3 regions of the Bradyrhizobium sp. CCBAU 53351 genome follow, and region 2 is predicted to be linked to each of the others. Evidence: predicted binding sites of a transcription regulator. Region 2 holds the regulator's gene; each other region holds the start of a gene.

Region 1 (7,588 bases), 690 kb from region 2:
CGATCGCCAACATGGCGCCCGAATATGGCGCGACCTGCGGCTTCTTCCCGGTCGATGCCGCCGCGATCGACTACCTCAAGACGTCGGGGCGCGCCGCGCCGCGCGTTGCACTGGTGCAGGCCTATGCCAAGGCGCAAGGGCTGTTCCGCACCGCCAAGTCGCCCGATCCGGTGTTCACGGAAACGCTGACGCTCGATCTCGCCGACGTCGTGCCGTCGATGGCCGGTCCGAAGCGCCCCGAAGGCCGCATCGCGCTGCCGTCGGTCGCCGAAGGCTTCTCGCTCGCGCTCGGCACGGAATACAAGAAGGCCGAGGAGCCCAACAAGCGCTTTTCCGTCGAGGGCAAGGATTTCGAGATCGGCCATGGCGACGTCGTGATCGCCGCCATCACCTCCTGCACCAACACCTCGAACCCGAGCGTGCTGATCGGCGCCGGCCTCTTGGCCCGTAACGCCGCCGCGAAGGGCCTGAAGGCAAAACCGTGGGTGAAGACCTCGCTCGCCCCCGGCAGCCAGGTCGTCGCGGGCTATCTCGCCGATTCCGGCTTGCAGAAGGATCTCGACAAGGTCGGCTTCAACCTGGTCGGCTTCGGCTGCACCACCTGCATCGGCAATTCCGGTCCGCTGCCCGAGGAGATCTCGAAGTCGATCAACGACAACGGCATCGTCGCCGCCGCCGTGCTGTCCGGCAACCGCAACTTCGAAGGCCGCGTCTCGCCCGACGTGCAGGCGAACTATCTCGCTTCGCCCCCGCTGGTCGTCGCCCACGCGCTCGCGGGCAGCGTTACCAAAAACCTTGCCGTCGAGCCGATCGGCGAGGGCAAGGACGGCAAGCCGGTGTACCTCAAGGACATCTGGCCCACGACGAAGGAAATCAACGCCTTCATGAAGAAGTTCGTGACCTCGACGATCTTCAAGAAGAAGTATGCCGACGTGTTCAAGGGCGACGCCAACTGGCGCAAGATCAAGACGGTCGAGAGCGAGACCTATCGCTGGAACATGTCTTCGACCTACGTGCAGAACCCGCCCTATTTCGACGGCATGAAGAAGGAGCCGGAGCCGGTCACCGACATCGTCGAGGCGCGCATCCTCGCCATGTTCGGCGACAAGATCACCACCGACCACATCTCGCCGGCCGGTTCGATCAAGCTCACCTCGCCCGCGGGCAAATATCTCAGCGAGCACCAGGTGCGTCCCGCCGACTTCAACCAGTACGGCACGCGCCGCGGCAACCATGAAGTGATGATGCGCGGCACCTTTGCCAACATCCGCATCAAGAACTTCATGCTGAAGGGCGCCGACGGCAACATCCCCGAAGGCGGCCTCACCAAGCATTGGCCCGACGGCGAGCAGATGTCGATCTACGACGCCGCGATGAAGTACCAGCAGGAGCAGGTGCCGCTGGTGGTGTTCGCCGGCGCCGAATACGGCAACGGCTCCTCGCGCGACTGGGCTGCCAAGGGCACGCGCCTGCTCGGCGTGCGCGCCGTGATCTGCCAGAGCTTCGAGCGCATCCATCGCTCCAACCTGGTCGGTATGGGCGTGCTGCCGCTGACCTTCGAGGAAGGCACCTCCTGGTCGTCGCTCGGCCTGAAGGGCGATGAGAAGGTCACGCTGCGCGGCCTGCAGGGCGACCTCAAGCCGCGTCAGAAGCTGACCGCGGAGATCGTCTCCGGCGACGGCTCGTTGCAGCGCGTTTCGCTGCTCTGCCGCATCGATACGCTGGACGAGCTCGACTACTACCGCAACGGCGGTATCCTGCACTACGTGCTGCGCAAGCTCGCGGCCTAAGCGCGGATTTGTGAACGGTGGCTCACTGCGAAGTGAGTAGAAGGTTAAATGAAGGCGGCCTATCACAAGGCCGCCTTTCATGCGTTTGCGGCACGTTCGGATGGGCCCGCGCGGCGGAAAACGGTCCTTGGGCGGTTATCTGGACGGATGAAGTATCGTGCCCCGTAAGACTACGGTGACCATCAGGCGATAAGATCCCCCTCCACGAGTGACGGTGTGTGACGTTCGACATGACAACAATGACGGCTTCTCATCTGGTTTCACGTTGGTCCGGTGCCCTCTGGTCGAGTGCTCTCGGCCTTTGTGCCATCGTCGCCGTCGTCGTTCCCGCCTCTGCCGATCCCCGCGCCGTTGTCGAATTGTTTACCTCGCAAGGCTGCTCCTCCTGTCCGCCCGCCGACCAGATCATCGGCGATCTCTCCAAGGATCCGTCGATCATCGCGCTGAGCATGCCGATCGATTATTGGGACTATCTCGGCTGGAAGGACACGCTGGCGGATTCGCGCTTCTCTGCACGACAGCGTGCCTATTCGAAGATGCGCGGCGACCGCGAGGTCTACACCCCGCAGGTCGTGGTCAACGGCTCCACCCATGTCATCGGCAGCGACCGTACCAGCATCGAGAATGCGATCGGCAAGACCGACAAGGGTGTGGGCGTGATGAGCGTGCCGGTGACGATGTCGCTCGCGGGCAAGCAGATCAACGTCTCGGTGGCCGCGAGCAAAGAGCCGGCCGTCTCGCATGGCGAGGTCTGGATCTGCTCAATCGCCAAGTCGGTCCCGATCGCAATCACCCGCGGCGAGAATCGCGGGCAGCAGGTCACCTATCACAACGTGGTGCGCAACCTGCTCAAGGTCGGTGACTGGACCGGACGTTCGGAAAGCTGGACGGTGCCGATCGAGAATTTGACGCGCGACGGCGTCGACGGCGCGGTGGTCTACGTCCAGGACGGCAGCCGCGAGCGGCCGGGCCCAATGCTCGGCGCGGCATACACGTCGCTGCATTGAAGTAAGCACAGCATCTCGGCAATTGTTGCTCGTCATTCCGGGCGCGCGAAGCGCGAGCTAGGGTGCGCAATTGCGCACCTTAGAATCCATCTATCCATGGACAAGCTGAGAAATGGATTCTTAGATGCGCAATTGCGCATCGTAGTTCGCGCCAAGAGGCGCGCCTCGGAATGGCAGCGCGCCAGCAACATCCCGACACAAACAAAAAAGGACCAACTTGCGTTGGCCCTCCTTGTCGTGCGTACAGACCCGATCCTGTTCGACCCCGGGGGGCTGGGGGCTGAGGAATCCGGAACCGAAAGGACCGGGTCAACGCACATGAATCTTTTCGCAGTGCAGGGCGGCAGTCGCTAGGCGGAAAAGCGGCGAGACTATGATTCCTTCTAACGATCCCGTGACGGTTCGCCGCGACAAAGTTCCACCTTTGCGTGTGCCCGGCATCGCACCTGATTCGATCGGTTGAATGGGGGGGGGCGAGTTCCATCAAGAGCCTTGCGGCGAGAGACGGATGGCGCAATCATACCATTGTCATGATCCGGTTCCGGGGACGGTTCGCGGACGGGGTTCAAGTCGTGCGATGAGGAGGCTCTCCATGAGTCTGATGTCGGAGGATGCCGATCCGAGCGAGCAGCGCGCGGCGGCGCGCCCCGCCGCTGCGAATGCGCAACAACTGAGCCGGGTGACGTTCAACCGGCTCGAGCTGCACCGCATTCTCAATCTCTACGGCCGCATGGTCGCCGACGGCGAGTGGCGCGATTACGCCATCGACTTCCTGAAGGACCGCGCGGTGTTCTCGGTCTATCGCCGCGCCTCGGAAGTGCCGATCTATCGCATCGAGAAGGATCCGCGGCTGGCGCGCAAGCAGGGCATGTACAGCGTGATCTCGGCGACGGGCCTGATCCTGCGCCGCGGCCACGAGCTCGAGCGCGTGCTGCTGGTGATCGACCGGAAACTGGCAGTGGTGTAGCCACTGACCCCGTCGCCCGAAGGGAGCGAAGCGTAATCCGGGGCCGTTGTACCAGCGGATGGACCTGTCCCGGATTTCGCTTCGCTCCATCCGGGCTGCAAGAGCTTCCTACTGCCCCGGCACCGTGCTCGCGCCCTCGCCGAGGTCGCGCTGCATCATCACCGTGTCCAGCCAGCGGCCGAATTTCAGCCCGACATTGCGATGCGTGCCGATCATCTTGAAGCCGCCCTTGGTGTGCACGCCGATCGAGCCGGCATTGGCGGAATCGCCGATCACCGCGATCATCTGGCGAAAGCCGCGCGCCTCGCATTCGGCGACCAGCCGCTCCAGCAGCGCTGAGCCGACGCCGCGGCGATGGAAGGCGGGATCGAGATAGATCGAGTTCTCGACCGTGAAGCGATAGGCCGGCCGCGGCCGGTAGGCGCCGGCATAGGCATAGCCGGCAACGCGGCCGTCGAGCATGGCGACGAAATAGGGATAGCCGCCGTCGACAAGCGCGCGATAGCGGCGCGTCATCTCCGAGAGGTCGGGCGGCTCCAGCTCGAACGTGGCGGTGCCCTCGCGGACGGCCTGCTGGTAGATGGCGGTGATGGCGGGAAGGTCGGCCTCGGTTGTGGGCCGGATGTCTGCTGCGGTCATGGGGCGAAGATTAAAGCGTTCCCGGGACGGCTGGAAGGGGCGAACGGCCTTTCCACGTCGTCATTGCGAGCGAAGCGAAGCAATCCAGAAATGCATCTGCGGAGGGACTCTGGATTGCTTCGCGGAGTTCGTAATGAAGGGAAAGGCATCACTTGTAGCCCGGATGGAGCGCAGCGAAATCCGGGACAGGTGTATCGGCTGATGCCACGTTCCCGGATTGCGCTGCGCTTCATCCGGGCTACGGGAACGGTGCTCCCGGCCAAACAAAAACCCCGGCCTTTCGGCCGGGGTTCGTGTCGTTCGCTCTGTCAGTCGCTTAGTCGCGCTGGCCGAGCAGCTGCAGCAGCAGCGTGAACAGGTTGATGAAGTTCAGGTACAGCGACAGCGCGCCGGTGATGGCCGCACGCTCTGCGATGTCACCGCCGGCCGAAGCATAGCCGTAGATGTAGTCGTTCTTCAGCCGCTGGGTGTCCCAGGCGGTGAGGCCCGCGAACACCAGGACACCGACCACCGACACGATGAACTGCAGCATCGAGCTCGCCAGGAACAGGTTCACCAGGCTCGCGATGATGATGCCGATCAGGCCCATGAACAGGAACGAGCCCATGCCGGTCAGGTCACGCTTGGTGGTGTAGCCGTAGAGGCTCAGCGCACCGAAGGTCGCCGCGGTGATGAAGAACACCCGCACGATCGAGGTGTGGGTGAACACCAAGAAGATCGACGACAGCGAGACGCCCATCAGCGCCGCGAACACCCAGAACAGGATCTGGGCCGTCGAGGGCGCGAGACGGTTGATGCCCGCCGAGATCACGAACACCATGGCCAGCGGCGCGAGCATGAACAGCCATTTCAGCGGGCTGACGAACATCGCGTAGCCGAACGGCGTCAGGAACAGCTTGCCGACGCGGACGGATTCCGCCGTCGGAACGTCGGTCACGGCAGCCATGTAGACGCCGAGCGCGGCCAGGCCGGTGATGGCGAGGCCGATGCTCATGTAGTTGTAGATGCGCAGCATGTAGGCGCGCAGGCCGGCATCGACCGTCGCGGCGTCAACACGCCCGGCGGCCCTGCCGAAAGGAGAAGCGTAGTTACGGTCTAGGTCCGACATGGTCGAATTCCCGTTGGTTGGTCCGGTCCGGCACTGGGGTCGCCGTGCCGCCGGTTCGTCAAACTCTATCTCGGATACCGATGCCAACCGACTAAATTTTGGCTAACAATCGGGGCTCCGAACCCACTCGATATGTGGGAAACTAACACATTCGCTGCAACCTTCCACGCGCGGCTGAATGTCGCCCTTGGCGGCAATCCTGACGCGAACCTGACGAGCAGTCGTGGTTAATCGCGGGAATCGTGCGATTCCGCATCCGTGCGGCCAGCCGCTACCATTTGTCACAAATTCCGCAACACCGTTGCGGGCTTTTTGTTCAATGCCAGCAGCGTGCCTGCGAGCCCGAGCCCGACCGTGACGACGAGCGCGGCCGCGACGACTCCGGCCGCGCTGCCGGCCTGCCAGACGAAGCTCAGCGTCATCAGCCGCGTCACGATCATCCAGGCAGCCAAGCTGCCGGAGATCACGCCGAACAATGCGGTGGCGAGCCCGATCAAGAGATATTCGAGCGCATAGGCGCCCAGCAGCCGCAGCCGCGTCGCGCCCAGCGTCTTCAGGATCACGGCATCGTAGACCCGGTGGCGATGGCCGGCGGCGAGCGCCCCGCCCAGCACCAGGATCGCCGAGATCAGGGTCACCGCGCTGGCGCCGCGAATCGCCAGCGCCAGATTGGTCACCACCGCGCCGACCGTCTGCATCACCTCGCGCACGCGCACGCTGGTCACCATCGGATAGGCGTCGGCCACCTGCTTGATGATCTTGCCGTCGCCTGCCGCATTTCCGCCCGGTTCCGTCAGCGTCGCGATATGGGTGTGCGGCGCGCCCTTGAAGGCGTTCGGCGAGAACACGAGGACGAAATTGATGCCGAGTCCCTGCCAGTCGATGCTGCGCAGATTGCCGATTTTGGCCGGGATGTCGCGGCCGAGCACGTTGACCACGATCTCGTCGCCCAGCTTGAGGCCGAGGCCGTCGGCGATCTTCTTCTCCATCGACACCAGCGTCGGGCCGGAATAGTCGGCGCTCCACCATTCGCCCTCGACCACCTTGGAGCCTTTCGGCAGCTCGCCGGTGTAGGTCAGGCCGCGGTCGCTCTGCAGCACCCATTCGGAATCGGTGGACGGCTTGAGCTCCTCGGCGCGCAGCCCGCGCGCGGCGACGATGCGTCCGCGCAGCATCGGCACGTCCTCGACCGTCGCGCCGGGCGCGATCTTGCGCAAGTAAAGGTCGAACTGCTCGGCCTGCGCGCTCGGGATGTCGATGAAGAAGAAGGATGGCGCCTGGTCGGGGAGGGCCGCGAGGAACTGCCGCCGCAGATTGCCGTCGATCTGGGTGATGGTGACGAGCACGGCGAGCCCGAGTCCCAGCGACAGCACGACCGAGGGCGTCAGGGCGCCCGCCCGGTGGATGTTGGCGATCGCAAGCCGCAGCATCGGCAGCCGCGTCCGCGGCAGCCGCCGCGCGATGGCCATCAGCAGCGCGGCGATGCCGCGCAGCAGGGCGAACACGACGACCGAGGAGGCCACGAACACCGCGGCGATGCGCTTGTCGAAGGAGAGCCCGATGACAACCGCGATCAGCAGCGCGATCACCACGCCCATGAACACGAGATAGCCCGCGCGTGGCCGGTGCCATTCCGAGCTGATGGTGTCGCGGAACAGCGCGGCTACCGGCACGTCGTGGACGCGTCCGAGCGGCCAGAGGCCGAAGGCCAGCGCCGTCAGGAGGCCGTAGATGAAGGACAGCGCGAGCTCGTCGGCATGCACGGCCGGCACCACCGGCAGCGGTAGCAGCTTGCCGAACAGGCCGACGATGGCGAACGGCATCGCCGCGCCGAGCGCAAGGCCGATCACCGAGCCGATCGCGGCGAGCAGGAGGACCTGTGCGAGATAGATGCCGAACACGTCGCGACCGGTGGCGCCCACGGCCTTGAGGGCCGCGATCACTTCGAGCCGGCGGTCGATATGGCTCTTCACGGCATTGGCGACGCCGACGCCGCCGACCAGCAGCGCGGCAAGTCCGACCAGCGTCAGGAACTGCGTGAAGCGATTGATGTTGCGCTCGAGCTGCGGCGAGGCGT
Region 2 (7,588 bases):
GGGCGCCAGCAGGAGGTGAAGGGCGAGGGCGTGGTCGGCGAGCAGCCGATCCTGGCCCCGGGCGAGCGCTTCGAATACACCTCGGGCGTCCCGCTCTCGACCGCCTCCGGCTTCATGACCGGCCGCTACCAGATGGTCAGCGAAAGCGGCGAACGCTTCGAGATCGACGTGCCGGCGTTTTCGCTGGACAGCCCGGACAGCAAGCGGGTGTTGAACTAAGGGGCCGGTCTCGCAGGTGCCGCAGGGTGGGCAAAGCAACTTGTCCGCCGTAGCTCGAAGAGCGAAGGCGTGCCCACGTATCGTTCGCAACCGAGAGAGCTCGTGGGCACAGCGCAAATGCGCCTTTGCCCACCCTAGGAGAGCTCGCTACGCGTCTTCCACGCCCGCTTCGTGCGGGGTGAACTGATACACCGAGCTGCAGAACTCGCAGGTCACGACCACCTTGTCGTCCTTGACCATCGCAGCACGATCATCCGGCGAGAAGCTCTGGAGCATCGAGGCGACCGCATCGCGCGAGCAGGAGCACTGCGCCTTGAGAACCATCGGATTGAACACGCGCACGCCGCGCTCGTGGAACAGGCGGAACAGCAGTCGCTCGCCGGAGAGCTCGGGATCGATCAGCTCGACGTCCTCGACGGTCTCGATCAGCGAGCGTGCCTCGACCCAGGCATCGTCCTCGGCGACGGCATGCACCTCGATGCCGTCAGGAGCATCGCCGGGATGCAGATCAGCCTGCCGCGCGCGCTCCGGCGCCTTCGGCAGAAACTGCATCAGCATGCCGCCGGCGCGCCAGCGATGCTTGCCGCCGTCGGCGGAGCGCCACTCCTCGCCGACCGCGAGGCGCACGCGCGTCGGGATCTGCTCGGAGCGCAGGAAATATTCGTGGGCGGCGTCTTCCAGGGTGCCGCCGTCGAGCGCGACCAGACCCTGGTAGCGGCTCATGTCGGGGCCCTGATCGATGGTCATGGCGAGATGACCGCGGCCGAGCAGCGCACCGGAATCCATGCCAGATTTCTGGGCTTCCCCAAGGCGCGCGGCATCGAAGCGCGCATAGGCGCGCAGGCGATCCGGCGCCTGATAGTCCACCACCAGGAACGACACCGGACCGTCGGTCTGAGCCTGCAGGATGAAGCGGCCCTCGAATTTCAGCGCCGAGCCGAGCAGCGTGGTCAGCACGATGGCCTCGCCCAGCAGCTTGCCCACGGGCGCGGGATAATCGTGCTTGGTGAGAATGTCGTCGAGCGCCGGGCCTAGCCGCACAAGGCGGCCGCGTACGTCGAGCGCATCGACCTCGTAGGGCAGCACGGCGTCATCGATCGGAATCGAAGATGGCGCGCGAACCGGACCTTCGGGCCCGGTTTTCATGTCAGGGGATTGGGAAACCATGGCGCATATCTGGGGTCGGTCGATGCAAATTGAAAGAGGCATGCCCGCATTCCTCACGGAACGACGGCTCGCGTAGCCCGGATGGAGCGCAGCGTAATCCGGGAGATCTTTCCGCGCGTTGAGAACCCGGATTTTGCTGCGCTCCATCCGAGCTACAAGAAGCTACTTCACCGCGTCGAAGCACCAGGCCAGAATGCCCTTCTGCGCGTGCAGGCGGTTCTCGGCCTCGTCGAACACGACCGATTGCGGGCCGTCGATCACCTCATCGGTGACCTCCTCGCCGCGATGGGCGGGCAGGCAGTGCATGAACAGCGCATCCGGCTTGGCCAGCGACATCAGCTTGCCATTGACCTGATAGGGCTTGAGCACGTTGTGGCGATGCTCGCCTTCCTTGTCGCCCATCGACACCCAGGTGTCGGTGACGACGCAGTCGGCGCCCTTCACGGCGGCCTCGGGATCGGTGCCGAGCATGATCGGCGCGCCCGTCGACTTGATGAAGTCGCGCATCGCCTTTTTCGGCGCGAGCTCCGGGGGCGTCGCGACATTGAGCTGGAACTTGAAGCGTTCGGCGGCGTGCGCCCAGGACGCCAGCACATTGTTGTCGTCGCCGGTCCAGGCCACCGTCTTGCCCTCGATCGGGCCGCGATGCTCCTCATAGGTCATGAGGTCGGCCATCACCTGGCAGGGATGCGAGCGCCGCGTCAGGCCGTTGATGACGGGCACGGTGGCGTTGGCCGCAAGCTCCAGCAGCGCATCGTGATTGAGGATGCGGATCATGATGGCGTCGACATAGCGCGACAGCACGCGCGCGGTGTCGGCGATGGTCTCGCCGCGGCCGAGCTGCATCTCGGCGCCGGTGAGCATGATGGGCTCGCCGCCGAGCTGGCGCATGGCGACGTCGAACGACACCCGCGTCCGCGTCGAAGGGCGCTCGAAGATCATCGCCAGCGTCTTGCCTTCGAGCGGCCGCACCGGCTGCTGCGCCTTCTGCTTGGCCTTCATGGCGCTCGACGCCGCGAGCATGCGCTTGAGCTCCGACAGCGGGAGCTCGTTGATGTCGAGGAAGTGCTTCGGGGACTTGCTCATCAGCTTGCCCGCTTGGTCTGGCCGGCCGCCAATGCGGTGCAGGCACGCTCGAGCCTGATGACGCTGTCCTCGATCTCGGCTTCGGTGACGATCAGGGGCGGCAGGAAGCGCACGACATTATCGCCGGCGCCGACGGTCAGCAGCTTCTCGTCGCGCAAGGCGGCCACCAGATCGCCCGAGGGCACGACGGCCTTGATGCCGATCAGGAGGCCCTCGCCGCGCACTTCGCTGACGATGTCGGGGTGACGATCGATCACGGAGGCGAGCTTCTGCTTGAGCAGCAGCGACATCTTCTGCACGTGGTCGAAGAAGCCGGGCTTGAGCATGACGTCGAGCACGGCGTTGGCCGCGGAGATCGCCAGCGGATTGCCGCCGAAGGTCGAGCCGTGAGAGCCCGGCCCCATACCGGCCGCCGCATCCGCGGTCGCCAGCACCGCGCCGATCGGGAAGCCGCCGCCGAGCGCCTTGGCCAGCGACATCACATCAGGCGTGACGCCGGTACGCCGATAGGCGAACAGATCGCCGCTGCGGCCCATGCCGGTCTGCACCTCGTCGAAGGCGAGCAGCAGGCCCTTCTCGTCGCAAAGCTGGCGCAACGCCTTGAGGAAATTGGGAGGTGCCGAGCGCACGCCGCCCTCGCCCTGGATCGGCTCGATCAGGATGCCGGCGGTGTTGGGGCCGATCGCCTTCTTGACGGCTTCGAGGTCGCCATGCGGCACCTGGTCGAAGCCGTCCATCGGCGGTCCAAAGCCTTCGAGATATTTTGCAGAGCCGGTCGCAGCCAAGGTTGCCAGCGTGCGGCCGTGGAACGCGCCTTCGAAGGTGATGATGCGGTAACGTTCCGGATGGCCCTTGGAGAAGTGATGATGGCGGACCAGCTTGATCACGCCCTCCAGCGCTTCGGCGCCGGAATTGCAGAAGAACACGAAGTCCGCAAAGCTCTCGTTGCACAGGCGCGCGGCGAGCTTCTCGCCGTCCGGGCTCTGGAACAGGTTCGACATGTGCCACAGCTTCGTCGCCTGCTCCTGCAACGCCTTGACCAGCGCGGGATGGGCGTGGCCGAGCGCGTTTACAGCAACGCCCGAGGTGAAATCGAGATAGCGATCGCCATTGGTCGCGATCAGCCAGCAGCCTTCGCCGCGCTCAAAACCGAGGTTGGCCCTGGCGAAAACGGGGAGCAAATGCGGCGCTACGCTGTTAGTCATGACGGTCACTTGATGTTGCGGACGGTGTGAGGCGTGCATTGCGCAACGCACCATTGACCGGCCCGGAAAACGAAACGTGCCGCCTTTTAAGGGCGGCACGCGGGACTATCTTAGGCCTGGTGAAACGGGTGTCAATGCCGCCCGAAAGCCTCGGGAAACGCAGATTCCGTAGTCTTGCGGTGGCGATTTTGCGGGTTTTACACCACGGAACATGTGGAAGCGAGTCGGCGGACTCTTGCGCGTGAGTCACGCCATATTGTAGCGTTTGGGCTGTCAGATACGACATCTCGTGCAACAGTTCTGATCCCAAGAGTCCTCATGTACCGGCGTAAACGTTCGGGCGCGAGTAGCGCGCCCGGCGAGCCTTAAGGGATTCTGACGGCACGGGTTTTTGAGGCTTAGGCATTCGCCGCACGGACCGCCAGGATGGCAGAAGCGCAGCGAGGGAAAGGGTGCAATGACGGTTTTGACCTGGTCCGACGATCGCGTCGAGCAGCTGAAAAAGCTCTGGGAGGCCGGATTGTCGGCCAGCCAGATCGCAGCAGAGCTCGGCAATGTGACCCGCAATGCCGTGATCGGCAAAGTGCACAGGCTCGGCCTGTCCGGCCGCGCCAAGAGCCCTTCGTCGGCCGCGCCGCGGCCGCGCAAGGCACGCCCGGCGCAGCACATGATGCGGGTGACCCGCCCCATTGCGCGCGGCAATACCGCACTGGCGCAGGCCTTCGAGGTCGAGGTCGAGGCCGAACCGGTCACCTATGACAACGTGGTGCCGATGAGCCAGCGGCTGTCGCTGCTCGAGCTTAACGAGGCGACTTGCCACTGGCCGGTCGGCGATCCCTCGAGCCCGGATTTCTTCTTCTGCGGCGGCAAGGCGCTGTCCGGCCTGCCCTACTGCGCCCAGCATTCGCGCGTGGCGTATCAGCCGGCAGCGGATCGCCGGCGCGCACCGGCGAAGCCGGGCCCGCGGTAAACACGGTCTCAGGCATCGAGACGAAAAAGCGCGCCAGCTGGCGCGCTTTTTGTTGGATTACGGAAGCAGGTCCTACGTCTGCTCAGCCTTCGCAAAGCGGTCATCCAGCGCGTAGCCGGCGCCGCGGACGGTGCGGATCGGGTCCTGCTCGCGACCGAGATTGAGCAGCTTGCGCAGGCGGCCGATATGGACGTCGACGGTGCGCTCGTCGATATAGATGTCGCGGCCCCAGACGCTGTCGAGCAGCTGCTCGCGCGAGAACACGCGGCCGGGATGCTCCAGGAAGAACTCCAGAAGCCGATATTCGGTCGGGCCGAGATCGATCGGGCGGCCCGAGCGCGCCACGCGGCGCTTGTCGCGGTCGAGCTCGATGTCGCCATAGGCCAGCACTGTGGCGAGCCGCTCGGGGCTGGCGCGCCGCAAGAGGCCCTTCACGCGCGCCAAGAGCTCCGGCACCGAGAACGGCTTGACGATGTAGTCGTCGGCGCCGGTCGCAAGGCCGCGCACCCGCTCGCTCTCCTCGCCGCGCGCGGTGAGCATGATGATCGGCAGCTGCTTGGTCTCGGGCCGGGTGCGCAGGCGCCGGCACAGTTCGATGCCCGAGAGGCCCGGCAGCATCCAGTCGAGCACGATCAGGTCGGGAATGTGCTCCTTGAGGCGGGTGTCGGCGTCGTCGCCGCGCATCACCGTCTCGACGTCATAGCCGTCGCCTTCGAGGTTGTAACGCAGAAGCTCGGTGAGAGCTTCCTCGTCCTCAACCACCATAATGCGTGCGCCCATGGTGTCGTCGCTCCTTAGGTCTTCAGCTATTCAAGTCTTCAGGTATTCGGAACCGTCGTGGCGAAAGTCGTCATGTCGCCCTTCGGCCGCTTGTCGGTGATCGCCTGGCCCTCGATCATGTAGAACACGGTCTCGGCGATGTTGGTGGCGTGGTCGCCGATCCGCTCGATGTTCTTGGCGCAGAACATCAAATGGATGCAGAACGAGATGTTGCGCGGATCCTCCATCATGTAGGTGAGGAGCTCGCGGAACAGCGAGGTGCAGATCGCGTCGACTTCCTCGTCGCCCTTCCACACCGCCATCGCCGCCGGCAGATCGTGCGCGGCATAGGCATCCAGCACCGACTTGACCTGCTGCTGCACGAGGTCGGTCATGTGCTCGAGGCCGCGGAACAGCTTGAGCGGATGGAAGTCGGTCTCCAGCGCCGCGACGCGCTTGCCCATGTTCTTGGCGAGATCGCCGATGCGCTCGAGGTCGGTCGCAACGCGCATGGCGCCGACGATCTCGCGCAGATCCACCGCCATCGGCTGGCGGCGGGCGATGGTGAGCACGGCGCGCTCCTCGATGCGCTTCTGCAGTGCGTCGAGATCGGCGTCGATGGTGACGACGCGCTGGCCGAGCGCGACGTCGCGGCGGATCAGCGCACCGACGGAATCGACGATCATGCGCTCGGCGATTCCGCCCATCTCGGCGACCAGGCGGGTGAGCTCCTGGAGGTCGGTGTCGAAAGCCTTTGCGGTATGTTCAGAACCCATGTTGCGTCTCCTCAGCCGAACCGGCCGGTAATGTAATCCTGCGTACGCCGATCGCTCGGCGACGTGAAGATCTTGCTGGTGTCGTCGAACTCGATCAGCTCGCCGAGATACATGAAGGCGGTCTTGTCGGAGACGCGCGCCGCCTGCTGCATGTTGTGGGTGACGATCGCGATCGTGTAGTTCTCGGACAATTCCTGGATCAGCTCCTCGACCTTGGCGGTCGAGATCGGATCGAGCGCCGAGCAGGGCTCGTCGAACAGGATCACTTCAGGCCGCACCGCGACGGTGCGGGCGATGCAGAGGCGCTGCTGCTGGCCGCCGGACAGCGACAGGCCGGAGGCGTTGAGCTTGTCCTTGACCTCGTTCCACAGCGCGCCGCCGCGCAGCGCCTTCTCGACCCGGTCGTCCATCTCGGACTTCGAGATTTTCTCGTAGAGGCGGATGCCGAAGGCGATGTTCTCGTAGATCGTCATCGGGAACGGCGTCGGCTTCTGGAACACCATGCCGACCCGGGCACGCAGCAGGTTGAGGTCGAGCTTGGGGTCGAGGATGTTGGTGTGGTCGAGCAACAGCTGGCCGGTGGCGCGCTGTCCCGGATAGAGGTCGTACATCCGGTTGAAGATGCGCAGCAGCGTGGACTTGCCGCAGCCCGACGGGCCGATGAAGGCCGTGACGCGATTGGCGCCGAGGGCCAGATTGATGTTCTTCAGCGCGTGGTGCTCACCGTAGTAGAAATTCAGGTTGCGCGCGGTGACCTTGGCTGGCGCCTCGGGCAGCGGCTGCGAGCCGGGGTGAACGCTCGGCGCGCTGACGGAAACAGAGATTTCACTCATTTTGCAGTCCTCTCGGCGCCGATGATGCGGGCGCCAATGTTCAGGGCAAGCACGGTCAGGGTGATCAGCAGGGCGCCGCTCCAGGCGAGCTGCTTCCAATAGGCGTAGGGGCTCTGCACGAAGTTGTTGATGGTGACCGGAAGGTTCGCCATCGTCTTGTCAAGGCCGAGACTGAAGAACTGGTTCGACAGCGCGGTGAACAGCAACGGCGCCGTCTCGCCGGCGACGCGCGCCGTGGCCAGCAGCACGCCGGTGATGAGGCCGGAGCGCGCCGCGCGATAGGCGATCCGCTTGATCACCAGCGAGCGCGGCAGGCCGAGCGCGCTGGCGGCTTCACGCAGCGGGTTCGGCACCAGCAGCAGCATGTCCTCGGTGGTGCGCACCACGACCGGGATGACGATCACGGCAAGGGCCAGCGCGCCTGCAATGGCCGAGAAGCCGCGCATCGGCACCACCACCGCGCCGTAGATGAACAGGCCGATGATGATCGAGGGCGCCGAGAGCAGGATGTCGTTGATGAAGCGGATCACCGAGGTCAGCTTGTCGTTGCGGCCGTACTCGGCGAGATAGGTG
Region 3 (7,588 bases), 180 kb from region 2:
CACGAACACCAGCGCGAAGACGATGCCGGGAACGGTGCGGGCGAATTCGAGCAGGCGCCGGACGACGAAGCGCAGCCAGGGCGCGGGCGAGGTGTTCTCGGCCGCGAAGAAATTGAGGCAAAATGCGACAGTCGCGCCGATCAGCGTGCCGACATAGGAGATCAGCAGGGTCTCGCCCAGCATCTTCAGCCATTTGCGCCAGCCCCACAGCCACTCGCCGACATCGGTCCAGACGCGCTGGCCGCTGTCGAGCGTGAGGATGCGATCGAAATAGCTGACGAAATTGCCGAAATACGTGAACAGCGTGCGCAGATTCACTTCCGCGCCGATCGCGGCGAGAACCAGCGCCGCACCGAAGATCACGATTCCCAGCAGCAGGCGGAGCCGCTTGCGCCCGACCGCCCGGCGATAGGCGGCGTCGAGCACGGCGAGCTGCTGGGCGGGGAGGATCGAAACCGCTGTCGTCATCGGCTTGAGATGGTCCCGTCGAAGAAAGAGCCGGGTCCAGGGACCCGGCTCAGGTGCGTTGTCCCGATACTCAGGACGCCTTCTTCTTACGCAGCGCGTCGACGAACTTGATCAGCTCGATCGTGCCATCCCAGTCCTTGGTGGTGGCGTGGTTGAACCCCTTCTTCTGGCCGTCCTGGAGGCGATCGAACGCCGCCTTGTCCTTCGCCGGCGCGTCGAAAAAGGCCTTCGCGATGGCCGCCTTGGCGTCATCAGGCAGGTCGGAATTGTAGGCGTAGGGACCGTTGATGATCGGCGCCGACTTGTGGATGATCCGGAAGTCGTCCTTCTTCATCGCCGAGCCGTCGGCATTCTTCAGCATGCCCTTGGTCAACATCTGCGCCAGCGTCGAATCGTCGTCGGTGGTCCACTGGTTGGCCGCGACGTCGACCGTTCCTTGCGACAAGGCCAGCATCGCGTTCTCGTGGCTGCCGGTGAAGACGACCTTGCTGAAATAGCCCTCGGCATCGTGGATGCCCATCTTGTCGAGCTCGAAGCGCGGCACGTTGTTGCCGGAGGTCGAGTTGGGATCGACGAGGCCGATGTTCTTGCCCTTGAGGTCGTCGATCTTCTTGTAGGCGCTGCTCGCCTTGACGAAGAACACCGAATAGTAGCCGGTGGAGCCGTCAGCGTTGATGTCGTTGGCGAAGGCGTCGGTCTTGACGCCGGTCAGGCGGGCACGCGCGAACGAGGCCGAGCCGTAGCTGGCGATGTGGATGTTGCCGGCGCGCTGGCCTTCGATCACCGCGGCATAGTCATTGGCGATGCGCAGCGTGACCTTCACGCCCAGCTCCTTCGAAAGGTAGCTCATGAACGGCGCCCAGCGCTCGGTGACGCCGGAAGCGTTCTCGGCCGGGACGACGGCGAAGGTCAGCTCGGGATATTTTGCCTTCCAGTCGTCGGCGGAGGCGGAGGCCGTGAACGCAAGCGCGGCGGCGCCGGCGAGAACCAGTCTGCGAGTGAACATGTTACCCTCTTCATCGGTTGGGGTCGGTTGACGCAAAGATTTGCAACTAAACGAATGGATCAGGCGGCCGCGGCCGTTCCGAGCGCGGGCACGCCAGCGGGCGCTGGCACGGGCATCGCGCCCATGACGTCGGCGGCTTCGAGATCGTAGAGCTCACGGGCGACGTGGTCGGTCAGCGCGGACGGCGCGCCGTCGAACACCACGCGCCCCTGCGCCATGCCGATCAGGCGGTCGCAATAGCTGCGCGCCAGATCGAGCGAATGCAGGTTGCAGAGCACCGTGATGCCGAAATGCTTGTTGATGCGCAGCAGCGCATCCATCACGATCTTGGTGTTGCGCGGATCGAGCGAGGCGATCGGCTCGTCTGCAAGGATGATGTCGGGCTGCTGTACCAGCGCACGGGCGATCGCGACGCGCTGCTGCTGCCCCCCGGAGAGCTGGTCGGCGCGCTGCGCGGCGAGTGAAGCGATGTCGAACTGCTCGAGCGCCGACATAGCCAGCGCCTTGTCCTGCTCCGGCCAGGTTTGCGACAACGAGCGCCAGGCCGGCATCGTCGCAAGCCGCCCCATCAGGACATTGGTGAGGACATCGAGCCGGCCGACCAGGTTGAACTGCTGGAAGATCATCGCCGAGCGCGCCCGCCATTGCCGCAGCTCCTTGCCGCGCAGCGCGGTGACGTCGATGCCGTCGAACAAGATCCGTCCCTCGGTCGGCGTCACCAGGCGGTTGATGCTCCGCAGCAGAGTCGACTTGCCGGCGCCGGACCGTCCGATCACACCGACGAAGCCGCCGGGGGAGATTTGAAACGAGGCGTCGTCCACCGCGGCTTTCGCGCCGAAGCGACACGTCAGACCATCCACCACCAGCATGCAAGGCTCCAGATTAGCTGGGGCCCACCGCTAACGCCGGCGCTTAACACTTGTGTGACAGATGCGTTGCGATGCGGCGATCCTACACACCTCATCCCCTGTCATCGCCGCGTCATGACACCGTCATCAAGCCGATCGAAGAGGAACGCCCGCCTCGCATTTCGGATTCACCATGGCCGCCAAAGCGCTTTCGGTCCTGCCGACCATCGATCCCTCGGCCAAGCTGCACGAGACCCGGCTCGGCGCCTACACCGAGGTCGGCGCGCGCACGATCCTGCAGGAGGTGGCGATGGGCGATTACTCCTATGTCGTGAACGACGCCCAGATCACCTACACCACCATCGGAAAGTTCTGCTCGATCGCGGCAATGACGCGGATCAATCCCGGCAATCATCCGATGCACCGCGCGACGCAGGCGCATTTCACCTATCGGTCCAGCGCCTATTTCGAAGGCGAGAGCGACGATGCCGATTTCTTCGACTGGCGGCGGCAGCATCACGTTCATATCGGCCACGATGTCTGGATCGGCCACGGCGCGATCGTGCTGCCGGGCCGCGACGTCGGCACCGGCGCGGTGATCGCGGCCGGCGCTGTCGTGACCAAGGACGTTCCGGCCTACACCATCGTCGCCGGCAATCCGGCCCGCATCGTGCGGCGGCGGTTCTCCGAGGACGTCGCCGGAAGGCTCGCGCGGCTCGCCTGGTGGGACTGGGATCACGACAAATTGCGTGAAGCGCTGCCCGATTTCCGCAAGCTCGGGATTGAAGATTTCCTCTCGACGTATGAAGCACAGGCAGCTTCCCCTGCAAGCAAGCAAAGCGCGGTCGCGTGACAGACATTTTCCTTGAAGGCGGCCGGGCCCTGGTCGGCACTGAAATCGTCGAAACGTCATTGGCGGTGTCCGGGCAGGACATCGCAGAAGTGGGCGCCTCGCGCGGCCGGACCCGGCTGGCGATCGACGCCCGGGGCCTGCTGGTGCTGCCCGGCATCGTCGACCTTCACGGCGATGCCTTCGAGCGCCAGATGATGCCGCGCGCCGGCGTCGACTTCCCGATCGACGTCGCGCTCGCCGACAGCGACCGCCAGGCGATCAGCAACGGCATCACCACCGTATTTCACGCCACGACCTGTTCGTGGGAGCCGGGCCTGCGCAGCAGCGACAATGCGCGCGGGCTGATGGAGGCGATCGAGCGGCAGCGCCCGCAATTCGCCGCCGACACCCGCTTCCATCTCAGGCACGAAACCTACAATCTCGAGGCCGAGACCGAGATCGCACAATGGCTCAGCGAGGGTCGTGTCGACCTGTTCGCCTTCAACGACCACATGGACGGCACGGTCGCCGACATGGCCAAGCCGCGCAAGCGCAACCGCATGGTGGAGCGCACCGGGCTGTCGGGCGAAGAATTCGACCGGCTGGTCGAGCGCGTGGTCTCGCGTGCCGACGAGGTGCCCGCTTCGGTGTCGCGGCTGGCCGCCACGGCCCGCGCGGCCGAGGTGCGGATGCTCTCGCACGATGACGCGACGCCGGCGATGCGCCGGGAGTTTCGCGAGCTCGGCGCCGACATCGCGGAGTTTCCGATCAACGAGGAAACGGCGCAGGCGGCGGCGAGCCATGGCGACGCCATCGTCTATGGCGCGCCGAACGTCGTGCGCGGCGGCAGCCACACCGGCTGGACCAGGGCCTCCGACATGATCGCCAAGGGGCTCTGCTCGGTGCTGGCCTCTGACTATTATTATCCCGCGCAGCTGCTCGCCGCGTTCCGGCTCGCTGCCGATGGCGTGCTGCCGCTGACGAAAGCCTGGGATCTGATCTCGGCCGGGCCCGCACGCGCGACCGGCCTTGTCGATCGCGGTGTGCTCGCCGAAGGCCGCCGCGCAGATATCCTGCTGGTCGACGACGGCGTGCCGCTGCGGCCGCGGCTGATCGCGGTGATCTCGGGCGGCAAGCTCGTGCATCTCACCGATGCGACACGGCTGCTCACCGCGGCAGCGACGCCGCGCGAGGCTGTCGTTGCGGCGTAAATTGGTTATGCTGAGGCAATGACAGGTTTTCCCCGCTACGCGATCTATTTTGCCGCCGGCAGCGACAGCGCCCTCTCCCGCTTCGGCGCCGAGTTGCTTGGCTATGATGCCTATACCGGCAGCGAACTGGGCTTTCCCGCGGACGCAGTGCGCGTCGCCCCGGACTGGCGCGACGTCAGCGCCGATCCCCGCAAATACGGCTTTCACGGCACGCTGAAGGCGCCGATGGCGCTGGCATCAGGCAAGACCGAGGCCGAGTTGATGAACGCATGCGCGGCATTCGCCGGCAAGGCGCGGCCCCTCCCCCTGATCCGGCCGGTCGTCGATTCCATCAGCGGCTTCATCGCCGTCATTCCGGCCGAGCCGGTCGATGCGCTGCAGCAGCTCGCCGCCGATTGCGTCCGCGAATTCGATTCGTTTCGCGCCGAGCTGACGGCCGAGGACCGCGCACGGCGCAGACCCGACAAGCTGAGCGAACGGCAGCGCGACCATCTCGACCGCTGGGGCTACCCTTACGTGATGGAAGAGTTCCGCTTCCACATGACGCTGACCGGGCGGTTGGATGCGGAACGGCGCGGGCCGATCCTGGAGATGCTGGGAGCGCGGTTTGCGACTCTCGAAATCGAGACGCTCGAAATCGACCGCATCGCGTTGTTCAAGCAGGATGATGCGAAGGCAAGATTCCGCATCATCGGCGAATGGGTCTTGGCGCGTTAGCCGAGATCTCCCGGCAGGCTCCGTCATTGCGAGCGCAGCGTAGGAATCCAGAGTCTTTCCGCGGAGTCAGTCTGGATTGCTTCGTCGCAAGGGCTCCTTGCAATGACGGTGGAGAGGCTTACTTCCCCCACCTGAGTGCCAGCGCATCGCGCTCTTTCGCCAGCTCCAGCAATCCCGCCCTTGCCGCCGGATGCAGCGGCTGCAGCGGGTGGCGCACGGCGTCCGATTTGATCACGCCGCCGGCCTGCATCATGACCTTGCAGGCGATCAGGCCGCATTGACGGTTCTCGTAATTGATCAACGGCAGCCAGCGTTCATAGGCGGCCTTCGCCTTCTCGCGGTCACCGGCGAAATAGGGATCGACGATCTGGCGGATGCCGTCGGGATAGCCGCCGCCGGTCATCGCGCCGGTGGCGCCGGCGTCGAGATCGGCGAGCAGCGTGATCGCCTCCTCGCCGTCCCACGGGCCCTCGATGTCCTTGCCGCCCGCCTCGATCAGGCTGCGCAGCTTGGCCGCGGCGAAGGGCACCTCGATCTTGAAGTAGCGAATGTTGGAGAAGTCGTGCGCCAGCCGCGCCAGCAGCTCGACCGACAGCGGCGTGCCGGCCACCGGTGCGTCTTGGATCATGATCGGAATGTCGATCGCGCCCGAGAGCACCTTGAAGAATTCGACGATGCCTTTCTCGGGCACGCGGAAAGTGGCGCCGTGATAGGGCGGCATCACCATCACCATGGCCGCGCCCGCCGCTTCGGCCTGCTTGCTGCGCGCGGCGCAGACGGCCGAGCTGAAATGGGTGGTGGTGACGATCACGGGAACCCGGCCCGCGACATGCTCCAGCACCGCATGCATCACGGTCTCGCGCTCGGCATCGGTGAGCACGAACTGCTCGGAGAAATTGGCGAGGATGCAGATGCCGTTCGAGCCGGCGTCGAGCATGAAATCGATGCAGCGGCGCTGGCCCTCGAGATCGAGCTCGCCGCGCTCGTCGAAGATGGTGGGCGCGACCGGAAACACGCCGCGATAGGGGCGCTGGGCCTTGTGTGGGGTGACCGGCATCGAATTCTCCATCCCTGATGTCTTACGTCTGTCGCCGCAAATGTGATGCTGCGGCACAGATGTACCCGCCGAGCGGATCGGCGGCAATGCCGAACGCACGACGTCAGGATGGAAGAATGAGGCGGAACTACGCGGTCTTCACCGCGCCCAGGAAGCCCTCGACCGCGACGCGGAGACGATCGGCGTCGGCCGACATTTTCTTGACGGATTCCGACAACACCGTGCCGGCGTTGCCGGTCTCCTGGTTGAGCCTTGCAACGCTGCCGATGGTGTCGGTGACCTCGCGGGTGCCTTGCGCGGCCTGCTGGAAGTTGCGCGAGATCTCGGTGGTCGCGGCGCGCTGCTGCTCGACGGCGGCGGCAATCGCCGTCATCTTCTCGTCGATTCCGCCGATAGCGCCGCCGATCGAACGGATGGCTGCGACCGCCTGGCCCGTCGCGCCCTGGATCTCCGCGACCTGACGCGAGATCTCTTCCGTCGCGGTCGCGGTCTGGGAGGCGAGGCTCTTGACCTCGCCGGCAACCACGGCGAAACCGCGGCCGGCCTCGCCCGCACGCGCGGCCTCGATGGTGGCGTTCAAGGCCAGAAGGTTGGTCTGGCCGGCGATGGCGTTGATCATCTTCACGACCTCACCGATGCGGCTTGCGGTCTGGTCGAGGATCTCGACCGTCGCGTTGGTCTGCTCGGCCTGCGATACGGCTTCACGGGCCTCGCGGGCGCTGGCCTGCACCTGCGCGGAAATCTCGCCGACGGACGCGGAGAGTTCTTCGGTCGCCGCCGCGATGGTCTCCAGGTTGTTGGTGGCCTGCTCGGCGGCGGAGGAGACGGCGGCGGTCTGGCTGCTCGATTGCGACACCAGCGAGCGCACGCCGGTCGCGGTGGCATCGAGCTCCCGCGTCGAGGCCGCAACGCTCTGGATCACCGCCTGAACCGTATCGTCGAAGCTGCGGCATGCGGAATCGACGGTGCCGGAGCGGGCGAGCTGCAGCGCCTGCTGCGATTGGCGCTCATGGCCCAGACGCTCGGCGGTCGCCGCGCTCTCGCGCAGGCTTTCGAGCGCGGCGGCCATGGTGCCGAACTCGTCAGGATGCCGGGATTGCGGCACCGGCGTCGCATAATCGTGCGCGCTGATGCGGGCGATGGCGTCGAGGATGGCGCGCACCGGGCGCATCAGGCGAGTGCGTACCACGAACACGCCGGCCAAAGTCACGGCCAGGGCGAGCAGGAACGCGAGCGACTGCACGATGAGATTGGTGAGGGCCTTGGCCTGAACCATCTCGGCACGCGCGATCGACTGGTCGAGCGCCTTGTTGGCGACCGCGACGATGGACGTGAAGGGCGACTGACACAGCGCGTTCCATTCGGAGGCGGGCATCGCCGGTTTACCGCTGCCGTCGAAGTTCTTGCCGAGCTCGCCGATCTGCTTGAGGGCCGCGTCGGTTTTGCCCC

Evidence for each region. Region 2 encodes PhoB, which activates phosphate uptake and scavenging genes when phosphate is short. Its sites were predicted from a motif close to TGTCATNNANCTGTCAT; they were not measured.
Region 1: the regulator PhoB is predicted to act here: its motif matches at 3,313-3,329, upstream of XH83_RS01955 (DUF2794 domain-containing protein).
Region 3: the regulator PhoB is predicted to act here: its motif matches at 2,454-2,470, upstream of phnC (phosphonate ABC transporter ATP-binding protein).

Annotation. Positions count from the first base shown of each region.
Region 1 covers NZ_CP030059.1:396,554-404,141, forward strand. Annotated here, with positions in the region: gene acnA (aconitate hydratase AcnA) at 1-1,790, shown strand, start outside; gene XH83_RS01950 (thioredoxin family protein) at 2,021-2,797, shown strand; gene XH83_RS01955 (DUF2794 domain-containing protein) at 3,390-3,764, shown strand; gene XH83_RS01960 (GNAT family N-acetyltransferase) at 3,873-4,403, opposite strand; gene XH83_RS01965 (Bax inhibitor-1/YccA family protein) at 4,720-5,511, opposite strand; gene XH83_RS01970 (ABC transporter permease) at 5,793-7,588, opposite strand, start outside.
Region 2 covers NZ_CP030059.1:7,067,624-7,075,211, forward strand. Annotated here, with positions in the region: gene apaG (Co2+/Mg2+ efflux protein ApaG) at 1-219, shown strand, start outside; gene XH83_RS33725 (Hsp33 family molecular chaperone) at 367-1,386, opposite strand; gene argF (ornithine carbamoyltransferase) at 1,549-2,472, opposite strand; gene XH83_RS33735 (aspartate aminotransferase family protein) at 2,472-3,677, opposite strand; gene XH83_RS33740 (GcrA family cell cycle regulator) at 4,135-4,647, shown strand; gene phoB (phosphate regulon transcriptional regulator PhoB) at 4,720-5,427, opposite strand; gene phoU (phosphate signaling complex protein PhoU) at 5,466-6,182, opposite strand; gene pstB (phosphate ABC transporter ATP-binding protein PstB) at 6,194-7,015, opposite strand; gene pstA (phosphate ABC transporter permease PstA) at 7,012-7,588, opposite strand, start outside.
Region 3 covers NZ_CP030059.1:6,891,639-6,899,226, forward strand. Annotated here, with positions in the region: gene phnE (phosphonate ABC transporter, permease protein PhnE) at 1-468, opposite strand, end outside; gene phnD (phosphonate ABC transporter substrate-binding protein) at 539-1,474, opposite strand; gene phnC (phosphonate ABC transporter ATP-binding protein) at 1,534-2,343, opposite strand; gene XH83_RS32790 (chloramphenicol acetyltransferase) at 2,516-3,175, shown strand; gene XH83_RS32795 (alpha-D-ribose 1-methylphosphonate 5-triphosphate diphosphatase) at 3,172-4,365, shown strand; gene XH83_RS32800 (DUF1045 domain-containing protein) at 4,384-5,082, shown strand; gene XH83_RS32805 (dihydrodipicolinate synthase family protein) at 5,201-6,139, opposite strand; gene XH83_RS32810 (methyl-accepting chemotaxis protein) at 6,267-7,588, opposite strand, start outside.